Regions from separate parts of the Paenibacillus sp. 4624 genome, predicted to be linked through region 2. Evidence: predicted binding sites of a transcription regulator. Region 2 holds the regulator's gene; each other region holds the start of a gene.
What was found. The regulator Rex, encoded in region 2, represses fermentation and respiration genes when NADH is low (regulators of the CRP and FNR family bind a similar motif). The targets are predictions, from matches to a motif close to TTGTGAAATATTTCACAA.
Positions count from the first base shown of each region.

Region 1: ABIE27_RS06615 (formate/nitrite transporter family protein) is a predicted target of Rex. The motif match lies at 2,230-2,247, and genes of this name have one in related genera.
Region 3: nirB (nitrite reductase large subunit NirB) is a predicted target of Rex. The motif match lies at 1,019-1,036, and genes of this name have one in related genera.
Region 4: pflB (formate C-acetyltransferase) is a predicted target of Rex. The motif match lies at 1,606-1,623, and genes of this name have one in related genera.

Region 1 is NZ_JBNDJR010000002.1:514,812-519,008, forward strand. Features, by position in the region: gene ABIE27_RS06605 (glutathione peroxidase) at 1-210, shown strand, start outside; gene ABIE27_RS06610 (FAD-dependent oxidoreductase) at 714-2,075, shown strand; gene ABIE27_RS06615 (formate/nitrite transporter family protein) at 2,333-3,190, shown strand; gene ABIE27_RS06620 (molybdopterin-containing oxidoreductase family protein) at 3,731-4,197, shown strand, end outside.
Region 2 is NZ_JBNDJR010000003.1:67,430-71,626, forward strand. Features, by position in the region: gene dinG (ATP-dependent DNA helicase DinG) at 1-1,721, shown strand, start outside; gene ABIE27_RS08060 (redox-sensing transcriptional repressor Rex) at 1,940-2,596, shown strand; gene ABIE27_RS08065 (amidohydrolase) at 2,580-3,887, shown strand; gene ABIE27_RS08070 (DUF5590 domain-containing protein) at 3,932-4,197, shown strand, end outside.
Region 3 is NZ_JBNDJR010000001.1:480,453-484,649, reverse strand. Features, by position in the region: gene ABIE27_RS02185 (metal-dependent hydrolase) at 146-853, opposite strand; gene nirB (nitrite reductase large subunit NirB) at 1,123-3,552, shown strand; gene nirD (nitrite reductase small subunit NirD) at 3,619-3,945, shown strand; gene ABIE27_RS02170 (formate/nitrite transporter family protein) at 4,005-4,197, shown strand, end outside.
Region 4 is NZ_JBNDJR010000001.1:930,514-934,710, forward strand. Features, by position in the region: gene adhE (bifunctional acetaldehyde-CoA/alcohol dehydrogenase) at 1-1,140, shown strand, start outside; gene ABIE27_RS04050 (hypothetical protein) at 1,278-1,424, shown strand; gene pflB (formate C-acetyltransferase) at 1,707-3,965, shown strand; gene pflA (pyruvate formate-lyase-activating protein) at 4,052-4,197, shown strand, end outside.

The sequences.
Region 1 (4,197 bases), on a different contig from region 2:
GTCTTTGCAAAAGTAGATGTGAACGGAGAAGAGGCTCATCCCCTCTTTCAATATTTGAAAGAACAACAGCCCGGCTCAGGTGAAACCAGCGACATTCAATGGAACTTTACCAAGTTCCTTGTGAACCGCGAAGGGGAAGTTGTTGGCCGCGTTGAACCAAAAGAATCACCAGAGTCCATGAGTGCTACGATTGAGCAATTGCTCGGTTAATGTGCTACATCGTTAAGATAAACGTATGATGACGAGAAGCCTGTCCTGCTATTTCGCAGGAACAGGCTTCTTTTATTTGTCTAAAGGGTTGCATCTGCACAGGGTAATCTACTCACTAAAGTACTTTAGTCACGAGTCAGATCTAAGTGGGAATACTATCAAATTGCTTCAATTTTAAATTATGTCCATTGTGTTCAATAGAAGGGATTAACATTGCATAAGGGATTAACATTGCGCTAAAACGGAATTTGAATGATTTGGAGAGCATAAGCAAAATGGTACTCGGGGAAAATGTAATCAGTGAAAATAAGATTGGGTCACTGTTTTATGAGGAAATCGACTTTTTTTGCAAAATCTATTGCAATGTGAAAAAGATCACATTATAATGAATATATAAAGTGAAATAAATCACAAGTAACTCATCAAACTAATAGTGAATTATTTCACAATCATAACCGTGTTTATTAACTCATTATTTTATATACTCCAAGGAGGAACTTCTCATGAAAATCGCAGTCATCGGATGTACACACGCAGGAACAGCAGCCATCGTAAATACCGCTAAATTATACCCGGATGCCACCATTACCGTATATGAACGCAATGATAATATCTCTTTCCTGTCATGTGGTATTGCGCTTTACGTAGGAGGAGTAGTAAAAGACCCTGACGGCTTGTTCTACTCTTCGCCGAATCAATTGGCAGATCTCGGAGTGGTGACCAAGATGCTTCACGAAGTTACAGCAGTAGATGCAAAAGGCCACACCTTGCGGGCTAAAAATCTGCAAACCGGGGAAGAATTTGAAGATACATTTGATAAACTGATCGTGACTACAGGTTCATGGCCTGTTGTACCGAAGCTGGAAGGCATCAACATGGATAACATCCTGCTTTGCAAAAACTACAATCACTCCAATACTATTATCGAAAAAGCGAAAGATGCGAAACGCGTTACTGTAGTCGGCGCAGGTTACATCGGTGTGGAACTGGTCGAGGCATTCCAGATGAACGGTAAAGAAGTGACGCTGATCGACAGTGTGGATCGTATTTTGAACAAATACCTTGATCCTGAATTTACAGATGGTATTGAAGATACGCTCACGAATAAAGGCATTAAATTAGCGCTTGGTCAAACCGTACAGAAATTTACGGGCGAGAACGGCAAGGTAACCAAAGTCATCACATCCAAGGGGGAATTTGAAACGGACTTGGTCATTCTCTGCATCGGATTCCGCCCGAATACAGAGCTACTTAAAGGTCAAGTAGATATGTTGCCAAACGGCGCAATCATCGTCGATAAATACATGCAAACCAGTCAGGAAGATGTCTTTGCTGCAGGCGACAGCTGTGCGATCCACTACAATCCTACCGGCAAAGCGGCTTACATTCCACTGGCAACAAACGCCGTGCGGATGGGTACACTCGTAGCGCGAAACCTGGTTCGTCCAACGACACCTTATATGGGAACACAGGGCACATCGGGTATCAAAATTTATGAGCAAAATATTGCAGGAACAGGGATGACCGAAATGTCCGCGAAAGAAGAGGGGCTTGTTGTTGAATCGGTTGTTCTGGAAGACAGCTACCGCCCTGAATTCATGCCAACGGCTGAGAAACTGCTGCTTAAAGTGGTCTACGAACAAGCGACTCGCCGGATTGTTGGTGCACAAGTGATGTCACAAGTGGATTTGACGCAGTCGATCAATACGATCTCGGTTTGTATTCAGAACAACATGACCGTGGATGAGCTGGCGTTTATTGACTTCTTCTTCCAACCCCACTACAACAAACCTTGGAATTTCCTGAACACAGCAGGCCTGCAAGCCCTGCCTCCAGTAGAGGTTAAAGCGCCTGAACTGGTGTAAATGGGTGAGGTAAGTCATCTACAACTTAGGCGGTTAGCAACGATATAGCATTCGGTACATCATAAAATAAAGACAGAAAGAAGGCTGACGATCTTATCGTCAGTCTTCTTTTTGATGGTCTAAGTGGAAAATGAGATCATCTTCTTGCGTTGATTTGTGATTATTTGCACAAAGTTTTCAACAAGACCGAGATACAATAAAACCATAGATGAATTCAATGATCTGCGAACCGACCGAAGACAAAGGAGAGATGACATATGGCGGCCAAAACGCCTTTAGAGGTTGCACAATATACGGCACAGGCTGGTGTTAAGAAAGCACAGAACCCGGTTTCTTCTGTGCTCATTCTTGGTTTCCTTGCGGGAGCCTTTATTGCGCTTGGGTTTCTGCTGGATATTCGCGTAATTGCATCTGCACCAGCGGAGTGGGGAAGCATTGCAACATTTATCGGAGCGGCAGTGTTCCCGGTAGGTCTGATTCTGGTCTTGATTGGCGGCGGAGAATTGCTGACGGGTAATATGATGGCTGTACCGCTCGCTGCAATCACACGTAAAATCTCTCCAGCCACTATGTTGAAGAACCTGCTACTTGTGACGGTGGGCAACCTGCTCGGTGCCCTGTTTGTGGCATTTTTCTTTGGTCATGTCCTTGGGCTTACCGCAGATGGTGTATACCTGACCAAAGTGGTCGATATGGCAGGACATAAATTGCATGATAGCTTCCTGCAGGCTTTTATCTCAGGCATAGGATGTAACTGGCTGGTGGCGCTAGCTGTCTGGCTGTCTTATGCAGCCGATACGATGAGCGGTAAAATTCTGGGCATTTGGTTTCCAACGATGGCGTTTGTGGCTATCGGCTTTCAGCACGTTGTGGCCAACATGTTTCTAATTCCAGCGGCGATCTTTGAGGGGCACTATTCCTGGGGGCAATATGTTATGAATTTCATCCCGGTTTGGCTGGGTAATTTGACGGGTGGAGCGTTGTTCGTAGCGGCTGCATATTGGATGGTATATCTGCGTAAAACAGAGCAAGCGGTCAAGCCGGAGACGGTTGTTCCTGCTATGGTTTCTCCTGTGGAAGCAGAAAGCAGAGCGATGTGGAGTAAACAGGCGTAACTCATGGCAGGGTCGACACTTAGGAGCATCCTAGCATTGTATTCGCAGAATAAATAGTCAGAATGTGAGAAAATAAACTGGCTCGTGAAATCAAGTTGGGATACGGGGAGTTATCAGATAAGAATATAGAAATAATGAAGTGAGATGATGCATTCATATCGCTTCGCGACAGGTTTGGTCGTGGGGAGGTGAGATGGGGTCATCTTTTTTTTGCCCAAAATTAAATTCGCCATGACAAGGTTCGGGGGAACGAAACCTGAGCATGGCGAATTTCGGGAGTGGTCCATGATATGGCATGAGGAGGAAGTGGGGAAACACCAGCCTAATGCCTTGTTCTTAATTTACCCCCGGGTTCAGAGAATGAATCATAGGCAACAAACTTTTTTCGAAATTAGAATTTTTGAATGGAATGATCGGTTTGCACACAATGTGCTACGCAGCAATGATGAAGATCTTGCCGATTTATTCTGTTCTCTTTACGTTATAACCCTGAGCGGGATATGATATAGGGATAGCTATTGAAAGAGGGGGAGCCCAATGATGATTGAACAGGAGAATGGTGTATTTCCAGCGGTATGCCCGCTCGATTGTCCAGACACATGTGGTCTGCTATTACATAAAGAAAACGGTAAAATTACGAAGGTCACGGGTAATCCGGATCACCCGATTACGAAGGGCGCGATCTGTAATAAAGTTCGAAATATGACGGAGCGGGTGTATCATCCGGGGCGTCTTCAATATCCGATGCGGCGTGTCGGCGCCAAAGGTGAAGGCAAGTTCGAGCGTATCAGCTGGGACGAAGCCATTCAGGAAATTACGGGGAAGTTTAAAGACTTGTCTGCAACATATGGACCGGAGAGCATTCTCCCTTATAGTTTTTACGGAAATATGGGTGTGCTCGGCGTAGACGGCATGGATCGGCGTTTCTTCAATGCGCTTGGCGCAAGTATGCTGGAGCAAACGATATGTAATGCTGCCGGTAATACGGGCTGGAAATATACGATGGG
Region 2 (4,197 bases):
TGATTGTGTGGCTTACCCAAACCGAAACGGGTGACGATGAAGAATTGAACCTCAGTGCACGCGGAGGAGATTTCTGGGAAACGGTGCAGAGCGAGTCCGAGTCTTGTCTCGGTAGATCCTGTCCGTGGTTCCGCAAGTGCTTCTATCATCGTGCGAAACATGAGGCAGGACTTTCTGACATCGTGATCACCAATCACTCGAAGCTATTTACAGACGTGAAAGCTGCTCATCAGCTGTTGCCAGCTTACGAAAGCCTGGTCATTGATGAGGCGCATCATCTTGAAGATGTAGCGGGTAAACATTTGGGGCTTCACATGAAGTATTTTACGCTTGTACACACACTGACCCGTTTGTTTAAAGATAGTCGTAATGGTCAGCTTCCGATGCTTCGCTCTCAATTGTCAGGGCACGAAAACGGTGTACAGTGGGGTTCGATGGTGGATCAGATGTTTCCCCTCGCCGTTGAAGTGAAGGAAATGTGGGATCGTCTAAGCGATGCTTTGTTTGGTCTTCTGCCTGAACGGAGTGATGCTTCTCCAGGGGAGACTGGACAGTTCTCATTACGGCTTAAAGCGTCCCAGAAGCCTGCCAAGTGGCAAGAGTTGCAGGATTTGGAGAACCAGATCTATGTGACATTAGGTGATTTGGTGCGCAAGGGTGACAAACTACTGCTCGAAGTAAAAGAAGATCAGGATGATTACCAGTCCGACAGTCTGATTACAGATATCACCGGGCTTTTGAAAGATCTGACAACGATGAAGGAAAATTTAAGATTTTTCATGCGTATGGATGATGCCAAGACCGTGTACTGGATGGAGGCCAGCGGACAGTTCCGTAGTAAGTCACTCCAGTTATACGCTGTTCCGGTGGATGTGAGTGCGCAATTGAAAGAGATGTTTTTCGATAAAAAGAAAAGCGTTGTACTTACATCGGCTACGTTATCGGTGGATAAGTCATTCCAGTTCATGATTGAGCAGCTGGGCCTGCAGGAAGCTGCCGACAATAATCGGCTTCTAACTTCTATGCTGCCTTCTCCATTTAATTATCGGGAACAAGCTTTGTTAGTTATTCCGCGGGATTTCCCGAGTTTGAAGGGGAGTGTAGGTGACGCACACTTTGTACAGATGCTGGTGCATTCTCTTGCCCAGACGGCGATAGCAACCCAAGGACGTATGATGGTACTGTTTACCTCTTACAAAATGCTTCGACAAGTCTACGAGCCGCTGAAAGAAGCTTTGTCCGGGAATGACATCTCGCTGCTGGGGCAGGGTGTTGACAGCGGGAATCGTTCGAAGCTGACCCGACGCTTCCAGGATGCCAAAGCAGCAGTCCTGCTGGGTACGAGCAGTTTCTGGGAAGGCGTAGATATTCCAGGTGAAGCGCTGACCTGTCTTGCGATTGTAAGACTGCCTTTCCAGCCCCCTAACCATCCGCTTCTGGAAGCGAAGAGTGAACTGTTGCAAGAGCAAAAGAAAAATCCATTTATGAAGCTGTCTGTGCCGCAGGCAGTCATTCGCTTTAAGCAGGGGTTCGGCCGACTCGTTCGGACGGGCAAAGATCGCGGGATCGTCATTGTGTATGATACACGAGTGATTGAAGCTTATTACGGCAAGTACTTCCTGTATTCGTTACCGGGACCAAAGATGGAGCATATGCTCACAGAACAGATGGTTCCCCGTATTGCTGAATGGTTGGATCGACCTGCGGAAAATCAAAAATAATTACGATGTACGGCTATAACATTGCATTGTACTTCAACATGGCGTTAAACTTTGGAAAAGACTTCACAAAGTTAGAACAGGGCAGCGCTTATATGAACTTATATTCCTATTAATTCGGGCATTCTGTATGAGGACATGATGCAAGGATCTTGCATGTATACAGAATGCTCATCTTTTCAATATTTATTTAATCGTGGCGATGGTAAGGGGGAGCAAGGATGAAATCGGATAAAATATCAGAAGCGGTAGTACGGCGTCTGCCTGTATATTTGCGTTATTTAAACGAGTTGGTTCAACGTGAGGTGACAACGGTTTCCTCGCAGGAACTGGGACAGCGACTGGATCTGAATCCAGCTCAAATTCGTAAAGATTTAGCGTATTTCGGTGATTTTGGTCGTAAAGGAATCGGGTATGATGTGTCTTACCTGATTGAAAAGATTCGGCACATTTTGAAAATCGATCAGCAAATTAATGTGGCTCTGGTGGGAGCCGGTAATCTCGGACATGCTTTATCGAATTATAATGCTTATTTGAAGGACAATATGAAAATTGTCGCTATTTTTGATGCCTTTGGGCCGAAGATCGGCAGTAAAATTAATAGCCTGACCGTACAACCGATGGAAGAACTTACCGAAGCGGTTCAGAAAGACAACATTCGTATCGGTATCATCACGGTGCCGGACACCGAAGCTCAGAACGTTGCCGATCAACTGATTGAATCGGGCATTGAGGCGATTCTGAATTTTGCGCCAACGATTCTAAAGACGCCTTCACATGTTCGCATTCATCATGCAGACTTTACAACGGATTTGCTCAGTTTGGCTTATTATTTGGAGAATGGGAAGGAAGATGAGCTTGATGACAACAACGAATAAATGGGTAATCCACCATGGTAAATTTGCTGTAAACGAAGGTGCAGATTGGACTGTGGTTCAAGGATATATGGTCGTTGAGAATGATAAGATTGTTCATATTGGTGAGACGCTGCCGGATGGTGACGAGAACCTGCCTAAAGTGGATGGAAAAGGTATGCTCTTCCTGCCGGGTCTGATCAATACGCATGGTCATGCAGCGATGTCTCTGCTTCGGGGTCATGGTGATGATCTGGCACTGCAAGTGTGGCTACAAGAAAAAATGTGGCCAATGGAAGCCAAAATGACTTCTGAGGACGTGTATTGGGGAGCATCCCTTTCGGTGCTTGAGATGTTAAAAGGCGGAACAACAGCTTTCCTGGACATGTATGACCACATGGATCAGGTGGCAAAAGTGGTTGAACAGTCAGGGGCTAGAGCTGCGCTGGCTCGTGGTGTCATTGGACTGTGCTCTGAAGAAGAGCAGATGCGAAAGCTCGAAGAGTCCGCTGCATTTGCGCGTGAATGGAATGGACAGGCGGATGGACGCATCACAACCGTAATCTCTCCGCACGCACCTTACACATGCCCTCCAGATTACATAGAGAAACTTGTTCAGGTTGCGCATGATTTAAACCTGCCTCTTCACACCCACATGTCAGAGACATTGCGTGAAGTGGAGCAGAATGTAACAGATTACGGCTTACGTCCAGTGGCCCATTTGGAGAAGCACGGCTTCTTCTCACGTCCTTCACTTGTAGCACATGCGGTGCATCTGAACGATGAAGAGATTGAGATTTTGGCGCGTCATGATGTGGCTGTATCTCATAATCCAGGCAGTAATTTGAAGCTCGCATCGGGTGTTGCCCGTGTTCCTGCCTTGTTAAAAGCAGGTGTAACTGTATCGCTGGGAACAGACGGACCGGCAAGCAATAACAATCTGGATATGTTTGAGGAAATGAGACTTGCAGCTTTGATCCATAAAGGCGTATCCGGTGACCCAACCGCTGTACCTGCTGGTGAAGCGCTGCTGCTTGGAACAGCTTACGGCGCGAAGTCCGTCTTCCTGAACGATACCGGTGCATTGCAAGTTGGCAAGAAGGCTGATTTTATTGCGCTGAATATTGAACAAGCTCACTTCTATCCGCACACGGATTTGATATCCCATGCCATCTACTCGGCTTCGGCGAAAGATGTTGAACATGTGTGGGTAGATGGAAAACAAGTCGTTAAGCATGGTGAATGTCTGACATTGGATGAAGAGCGCATTTTGCGGGAATCCCAGTTAGCCTTTGATCAATTGCTTGCGCGTTAAGAGGCGACTTCAATGCGCATTTTTAGGGAAAGGAAGTTCAACTCTTGAAGAAAAAAAAGAAGTGGATATGGATATCGCTGCTCATACTCGTTCTGGTCTTGTTTGGACTTCAGCGGTACTACGTCTACGTCACGCAAGATCAGCGTAAGGAAGAAGCATTGGCGATTGAGGCTGCACAGAATCAGTTGGGAATTACGTCACCTGATGAACTTCGAAAGTACGTGTGGGGCGAAAAGAGTGGCGCTGACAACATCTACTGGACGATGACAGCCAAAAACAAAGATAATCAGGACATCATGGTCTGGGTCAA
Region 3 (4,197 bases), on a different contig from region 2:
CTACGAAAGTCTAAATTACTTGTTTCTTGATATGTAACCAACAACAGCGATTCTGAGGCAATGGCGGCTTAGCGCGACCATTCAAGTTACGCTCTTGATTTTTAGAACGCCAGTCCATAAAAATGGGCTGGCGTTTGTGGTTGTCCTACAGAAATAAAGGCGAGAACGCAAACCAAGCCAAAATCAGTGTCAGGATCACGCAGACATTTTCTACAACTGCTCCATGTTTAGTTCCCGTACTCATCAGATTTGCACGAATACGCAGCTTTAATGGCGGCAATGGACGAATCCCCCGATTAGTCAAGGAATCGGCAAGCAGATGAAGAGCATAAGCGGAACCTCCAGCGACCCAAATTTCTGGGCCTTGTTGCTGCGTTGTACTGTACAGTAAACCCGTCCAAACAGCTGTTCCGTACAAGGTATGCGTTAATCCCCTGTGTGTAAGTGTCGTGCACAACATAAGCAGGCTACCTGCAATCAAATTCCACGGAGCAAAAGCATGACCATAGAAGACCAAGCCCAGTCCAATGGCAAACATTAATACTTTACGAAGTGATCGCGAAGGCAGGAACGACACAAGCCCAATGAATACAGCAAGCAGCAGATTCCACGGTTTGGCCGGAACGTAAAAATACACAAACACAGCCGCAGGCAAAAGAATGGTCTGCAGCAGTCGAATCAAACTGCTCGGCAATGCTTTCGATACCAGCAATGAATTAGGCTCATCAATATCTGGCAGCAACGAGCCTATTAGTGCGACTGTTACAGCCGGTGCAGTAACCTGCATTCCAAGGAGCTGCAACACTGAAAGTGAAACGCCTGTCCCGATAATAAGGTGGGATCTTCCCATCATGATGCAAAAACGTCCTTTCGAGAAAATAGGGAACGTAACCGACCCCAATCTGATCATACCTCGAAAGAAAAACAAGAACAATAGTTCGTATTTCTTATTTCCGAAAAATATTTTTCATTCGTGATGCTCATCACACTTATTTTAATATGAATGATCTATCGTAATTAGTGAAATTAATCACATTTAGTTCGAGTTAGTCGTTGTATAATTCAAATATAAGCCATTAAAAATGTTGGTAAATGCACAGGTTTACCCAAGGAGGCATTCACATGAACGGAAATAAAGAAAGACTAGTTGTCATTGGTAACGGGATGGCCGGAATCAGCACGGTAGAGCAAATTCTAAAATTAACTTCGCGTTTTGATATTACGGTTTTTGGTACAGAGCCTTATCCCAACTACAATCGTATTATGTTGTCCTATGTCCTGGAAGGCAGTAAAACGCTGGATGACATTGTCCTTAACGATCTTCACTGGTACAAGGACTATGGAATCACGCTTCACACAGGCACAACCGTTGCCCGCATTGATGCGGAGACTCGTGAAGTTGTAACAGAAGATGGTCACCGTACTCCGTATGACAAAGTTATTATCGCAACAGGTTCAAGTTCTTTTATCCTCCCTGTACCCGGACATGACAAGCAAGGTGTCGTTGGGTTCCGTGATATCGCCGATTGCAATATCATGCTGGAAGCAGCAAAAGCATACAAAAAAGCAGCTGTCATCGGGGGCGGACTGCTGGGTTTGGAGGCTGCTAAAGGACTTGTCCAACTCGGCATGGATGTTACCGTTGTGCATTTGATGGATGATCTGATGGAGCGCCAACTCGATCCACAGGCTTCTGCGATGTTGAAAGCGGAACTGGAACGTCAGGGAATTAAATTCAAAATGGGAGCACAAACCTCCGAACTGCTAGGTGGAGACCGGGTTGAAGGCATTCGTTTTGCCGACGATTCTGTGCTGAATGTAGATTTTGTAGTGATGGCAGTTGGTATTAAACCGAATACATCTGTGGCCCGCGAGAGCGGTATGGAAGTCAATCGAGGGATCATCGTGGATGACTACATGCAGACCTCCCTGAAAGATGTCTACTCTGTCGGGGAATGTAACGAACATCGCGGGGTATGTTACGGACTTGTGGCTCCTCTCTTTGAGCAAGGCATGATTCTTGCCAAACATATTTGCGGCGTGGAGACTGCTCCGTATGAAGGCTCGGTTGTATCTACGAAATTGAAAATTTCGGGTGTAGACGTCTTCTCTACTGGCGAATTCATTGACAGCCCTGAACATACCGTGATTTCACAGAAAGATGACTGGAAACGTACTTACAAAAAAATCCTGCTTCGAGACAACAAAATGGTAGGTGCTGTACTCTTTGGTGACATTACGGATTCCGCTGAGCTGCAGAAACTGATCAAGAACCAGACTGAAATGACAGATGAATTGTACAGTTCACTTATGGGTACAGGCTGCGGCGGTCACAAAAAAACGACATCAGTTGAAACGATGCCGGAAGATGAAATCGTTTGTGGATGTAACGGCGTAACCAAAGGTGCTATCGTAGATGTCATTACCAATCAAGGTCTGACTACAGTTGACGAGATTAAAGCCTGCACGGGTGCAACCCGCTCTTGTGGAGGATGTAAACCGGTGGTCGAACAGATTTTACAATACGTGCTTGGAGATCATTTCACTGCCGGTGGCAAACAGGGAATCTGTAGCTGCACAACTCTCGGGCGAGATGAAATTGTAGCTGAAATCCGGGAAAAAGGCTTGCAAACAAGCAAGGAAGTCATGAACGTACTTGGCTGGAGCCAGCCTGAGGGCTGCTCGAAATGTCGTCCGGCCATCAACTACTATCTGGGCATGATTTATCCGGACACACATGAGGATGAAAAAGAATCCCGTTTTGTTAACGAACGTATGAACGCAAACATTCAAAAAGACGGAACATATACCGTTGTACCTCGGATGTACGGCGGGGTAACGACACCAGCCGATCTGAAAAAGATCGCTGACGTCTCAGTCAAATATGATATCAAAGCGGTTAAAGTGACGGGCGGTCAACGTCTGGATCTCATCGGTGTCAAAAAAGAAGATTTGACTAAAGTGTGGGCTGAACTGGATATGCCTTCGGGTTACGCCTACGCGAAATCGCTTCGTACCGTTAAAACGTGCGTTGGCTCCCAATTCTGCCGCTTCGGTACTCAGGATTCGATGGCCATGGGTGCGAGAATCGAACGTAAATTTGAACGTCTCGATCTGCCAGCCAAATTCAAATATGCCGTGAACGGCTGTCCTCGAAACTGTGCAGAAGCATGCACGAAGGATATCGGTATCGTCGGCAATGATGGCGGCTGGGAAATCTTCATCGGTGGTAACGGCGGAATCAAAGCAAGACTCGCTGACTCGCTGTGTAAAGTGAAAACCGATGATGAACTGATCGAATTGTGCGGAGCCATCATGCAGTATTACCGCGAGACAGGTAACTATCTGGAGCGTACTTCGGAATGGGTAGAACGCATGGGTCTGGAGCACATCCGCTCGGTTGTTGTGGATAACATTGAGGAACGTAAAGCGCTGATGGGACGGATCGAGTTCGCCCTTGCACAGGTGGAAGAACCATGGCAAAAAGCGATTCGTGATGAAGAAGGCCAAAGCAAAATGTTCCATAGCATTGAAGTTACGGCTCGCCCATAAACCAAATCAGACTTCATATTTACCGGATTAAGTAGAGAAAAAATGAGTTTAAAGGAGTGGTTGATGATGACGACCAAACAAACAGGCACGTATTTCCCGGCTGGAGGTATAGATGAATTTCTGCCACGCATCGGCAGAGTTGTAGAGATCGACGATCTTCAGCTCGCGGTATTCCGTGCTTCGGATGGCACCATCTTTGCTGCTGACAACCATAACCCCCACCCTAAGGGTGGGCCGCTGGCTGAAGGCATTGTATCCGGGCACTATCTTTATGATCCGCTGTACGATTGGAAAATTGATTTGACGACAGGTCAGGTACAGGCACCTGATAACGGTCAAGTGCAGATGTACCCGGTCAAGGTGGAGAACGACCAGGTCTGGATTGCTGTCTAACCTCTGCTCTGCCGTAACAATGGAGATTCGATTGATGTTGACTAATGGGGGAAACCATGATGTATACACCAAGTGTTGAAGGAATTATTGAAGCTGCTGTTAAAAAGAGAGATCAGATGAATGCAAGTTTACCACGTTACATGGTCGCCGCCTTAATGGCAGGCGCATATGTAGGGCTTGGCATTATCCTGATTTTTAGTATCGGGGCTCCGCTGCTTGCAGCACACTCACCATTGCAAACGATGCTGATGG
Region 4 (4,197 bases), on a different contig from region 2:
GATGCCGTGATGGTCAAACTCGGATATGTAGAAAAAGTAGAGCATTACCTGCGTCAACGTCAGACACCGGTAGCCATTGAAGTCTTCTCTGAAGTTGAGCCAGATCCATCAACAACAACAGTAGACCGTGGTACAGCGATGATGGAACGCTTCCAGCCAGACTGCATTATTGCACTCGGCGGTGGATCGCCAATGGATGCTGCCAAAGCGATGTGGCTGTTCTATGAATATCCAGATACAGATTTTAACAACCTGAAACAAAAATTCATGGATATTCGTAAACGGATTTACAAATATCCAAGACTCGGTTCAAAAGCAAAATTCGTAGCCATCCCGACAACATCGGGTACAGGTTCGGAAGTCACATCGTTTGCGGTAATTACGGATAAAGAGCATGGCAACACCAAATATCCGCTGGCTGACTATGAATTGACACCAGACGTAGCGATTGTTGACCCTGAGTTTGTATACAGTTTGCCAAGAACCGCAGTTGCCGATACCGGTATGGACGTACTGACTCACGCCATTGAAGCATATGTATCCGTAATGGCCAATGACTACACAGACGGTCTGGCAATCAAAGCGATCCAACTGGTGTTCCAATATCTGGAGCAATCCGCATTACAGGGCGACAAACTGGCACGCGAGAAAATGCACAATGCTTCGACGATTGCCGGTATGGCGTTTGCCAACGCGTTCCTGGGCATTAACCACAGTTTGGCGCATAAATGGGGCGGTCAATATCACACCGCACACGGACGCACCAATGCGATCCTGATGCCACACGTCATTCGCTACAATGCGAAAAAACCGACGAAATTTGCATCGTTCCCGAAATATTCGCACTTTGTGGCAGATGAGCGGTACGCCGAAATCGCACGCATTCTTGGATTGCCAGCACGGACAACCGAAGAAGGCGTGAACAGCTTGATCAAAGCGATCCGTGATCTGAACAAAAAACTGGGCATCGAAGAATCGTTCCAGGAAATCGGATTTGACGCGAAAGACTTCGAATCGCGTGTAGATTACTTGGCAGATCGCGCCTTCGAAGACCAATGTACAACAGCGAATCCAAAACTGCCGCTTGTAACTGAACTGGCCGATGTGTACCGCAACGCTTTCTATGGGAAGTTTGAATAAAAAACAGCATAAATAATAAATAACCATTTCAGGTTGTGGCAAGTGATTCAGGGGTTCTCCATATTGGGGAGCCCCGATTGCCGTATCGTTAAGGAAAAGGAAGCAGAGAAACAGGAAAGGAGGTGGGAAAGAGGTAGGTGAAGCAGAGAGGGCAGAAAAACGGAGAGGCGAAGCGTTCGCTTGAAAGCTTTCTGAAAGAAAGCTACATCGGAAGCATACGCTTATCACCGGATTTTCACTTTGGAAAAGTGGATCGAAAAAATCCGGGGATAACAGCGATCTGAAGTGGTTCTGCCCGCGGAGTGGTCAAGGGGTGAACAACCCTCGTATCGTGCAATAAGACAACGTCCATAGTTTGTGACAAAAATCACAGATGATGAAACCAGCTCGACGTATACTGAAAATGTAAAGAAAACAATCATTCCGCGGTTCCGGTTCCCAACTAGAGAAAAAGTGTTCCGGCTCATGTGAAACAATTCACATCAATCGCGGATCTGGACATCTGATGATACGTGTACTGCAACAATGTGATGTGTCCAGAAATCCAAAAAAGCGGAGGGATTAAGATGTCGGTGATCGAAAAAGATGTCAAACAACAAACAGGCTGGAGAAACTTTACTAAAGGAACTTGGACCAAGACCGTAGATGTGAATAATTTTCTGGTACACAATCTGTCTCCATATTACGGGGATGAAGCTTTCCTCGCAGGCGCTACCCAGAATACCAAAGAATTGTGGGATATCGTATCGGACCTGACTAAAAAAGAACGCGATAATGGCGGCGTGCTTGATGTGGATGTAAACACACCTTCTACCATTACATCACACCAACCGGGTTATCTGGATCAGTCGAAAGAGCAGATTGTCGGAGTTCAGACAGACGCTCCATTCAGACGTTCCATTCAGCCATTCGGCGGAATTCGTATGATGATTGATGCTTGTGAAGCATATGGTTTTGAAATGCCTCAAGGTGTCATTGATATATTTACAAACATTCGTAAAACGCATAACCAAGGTGTATTTGATGCTTACACAGCAGAGATGCGTGCAGCACGTAAAGCCGGTATTATCACAGGTTTGCCAGATGCTTACGGCCGTGGCCGGATCATCGGTGACTATCGCCGGGTTGCTTTGTACGGGGTAGACTTCCTGATTCGTAACAAAAAAGGTGAACTCAATGCACTGGAAGTCGACGTGATTGATGAAGATGTCATTCGTTTGCGCGAAGAGTTGTCCGAACAGATTCGTGCACTGCAAGAACTGAAACAACTGGGTGAGATGCATGGCTTCGATATTTCATTACCAGCAACTACGGCTAAAGAAGCATTCCAGTGGCTGTATTTCGGTTACCTCGCAGCGATTAAAGAACAGAATGGTGCTGCAATGTCCCTTGGACGTGTATCTTCCTTCCTGGATATCTACATTGAACGTGATCTGCAAGAAGGTATCTTGACAGAAGAACAAGCACAAGAATTAGTTGACCACTTTGTCATGAAACTGCGGATTGTCAAATTCCTGCGCACGCCGGATTACAACGAATTGTTCAGTGGTGACCCAACGTGGGTAACGGAGTCCATCGGCGGAATGTCCGTTAACGGCGAAACACGCGTAACTAAAAACAGCTTCCGTTTCCTGCACACACTGCACAACCTGGGACCTGCTCCAGAGCCGAACTTGACCGTCCTATGGTCCACGAAGCTGCCTGAAGCTTTCAAAGATTATTGCAGTAAAGTATCTATTGAAACCAGTTCCATCCAGTATGAAAATGATGATCTGATGCGCCCAATCTATGGCGATGATTACGGTATTGCCTGCTGTGTATCCGCAATGAAGATCGGTAAACAAATGCAATTCTTCGGCGCACGTGCCAACTTGGCGAAAGCATTGCTGTATGCAATCAACGGTGGACGTGACGAAAAATCGGGAGCACAGGTTGGTCCAGAATATCCTGCCATTACAAGTGAGGTACTGGACTACAATGAAGTCATGAAACGCTTCAAACCGATGATGGAGTGGCTCGCTAAACTGTACATGAACACTCTTAACGTGATCCACTATATGCATGATAAGTACAGCTACGAACGTATCGAAATGGCACTCCATGACCGAGACATTCTGCGTACGATGGCTTGTGGCATCGCCGGACTGTCGGTAGCAGCGGACTCACTCAGTGCGATCAAATATGCCAAAGTTAAACCGATCCGCAACGAGCAAGGCATTGCTGTTGACTTTGAAATTGAAGGTGAATTCCCTTGCTACGGCAACAACGATGACAGTGTAGATAACATTGCTGTAGAACTGGTGGAAAGCTTCATGAGTATGATTCGCAAGCACAAAGCCTATCGTAACGCAATGCCAACGCAATCTGTACTGACCATCACTTCCAATGTGGTGTACGGCAAGAAAACAGGAACAACACCTGATGGACGTAAAGCAGGCGAACCATTTGCACCAGGGGCAAACCCAATGCATGGTCGGGATAAAAAAGGTGCACTGGCATCGCTCGGCTCGGTAGCGAAACTGCCTTATGAACACAGCCTTGACGGTATTTCCAACACCTTCTCCATTGTGCCAAAAGCACTGGGGAAAGAAGATGCGACACGCAAATCCAATCTGACCGCAATGATGGATGGATACTTCGGTCAAAATGCGCATCACTTGAACGTAAACGTATTTGATCGTCAGCAACTGATTGATGCAATGGATCACCCGGAACAATATCCGCAATTGACTGTGCGGGTGTCGGGTTACGCAGTTAACTTCATTAAACTGACGCGTGAGCAACAGCTGGATGTTATCAACCGTACGTTCCACGGTTCGATGTAAGTCACTTTTCCAGTATTCCAGTCAAGTATTCTTATTCAACATAAAAGCAGGCGCATAGCGGATGCGAAAAGAAAGGAAGAGGCAACATGATGAACGGACATATTCATTCACTCGAAACTTTCGGGACGGTTGACGGCCCAGGCATCCGCTTCGTGCTTTTTATGCAAGGATGCCTGCTCAAATGTCAGTACTGCCACAACCCTGACACTTGGGCATTGGATGGCGGGAAAGA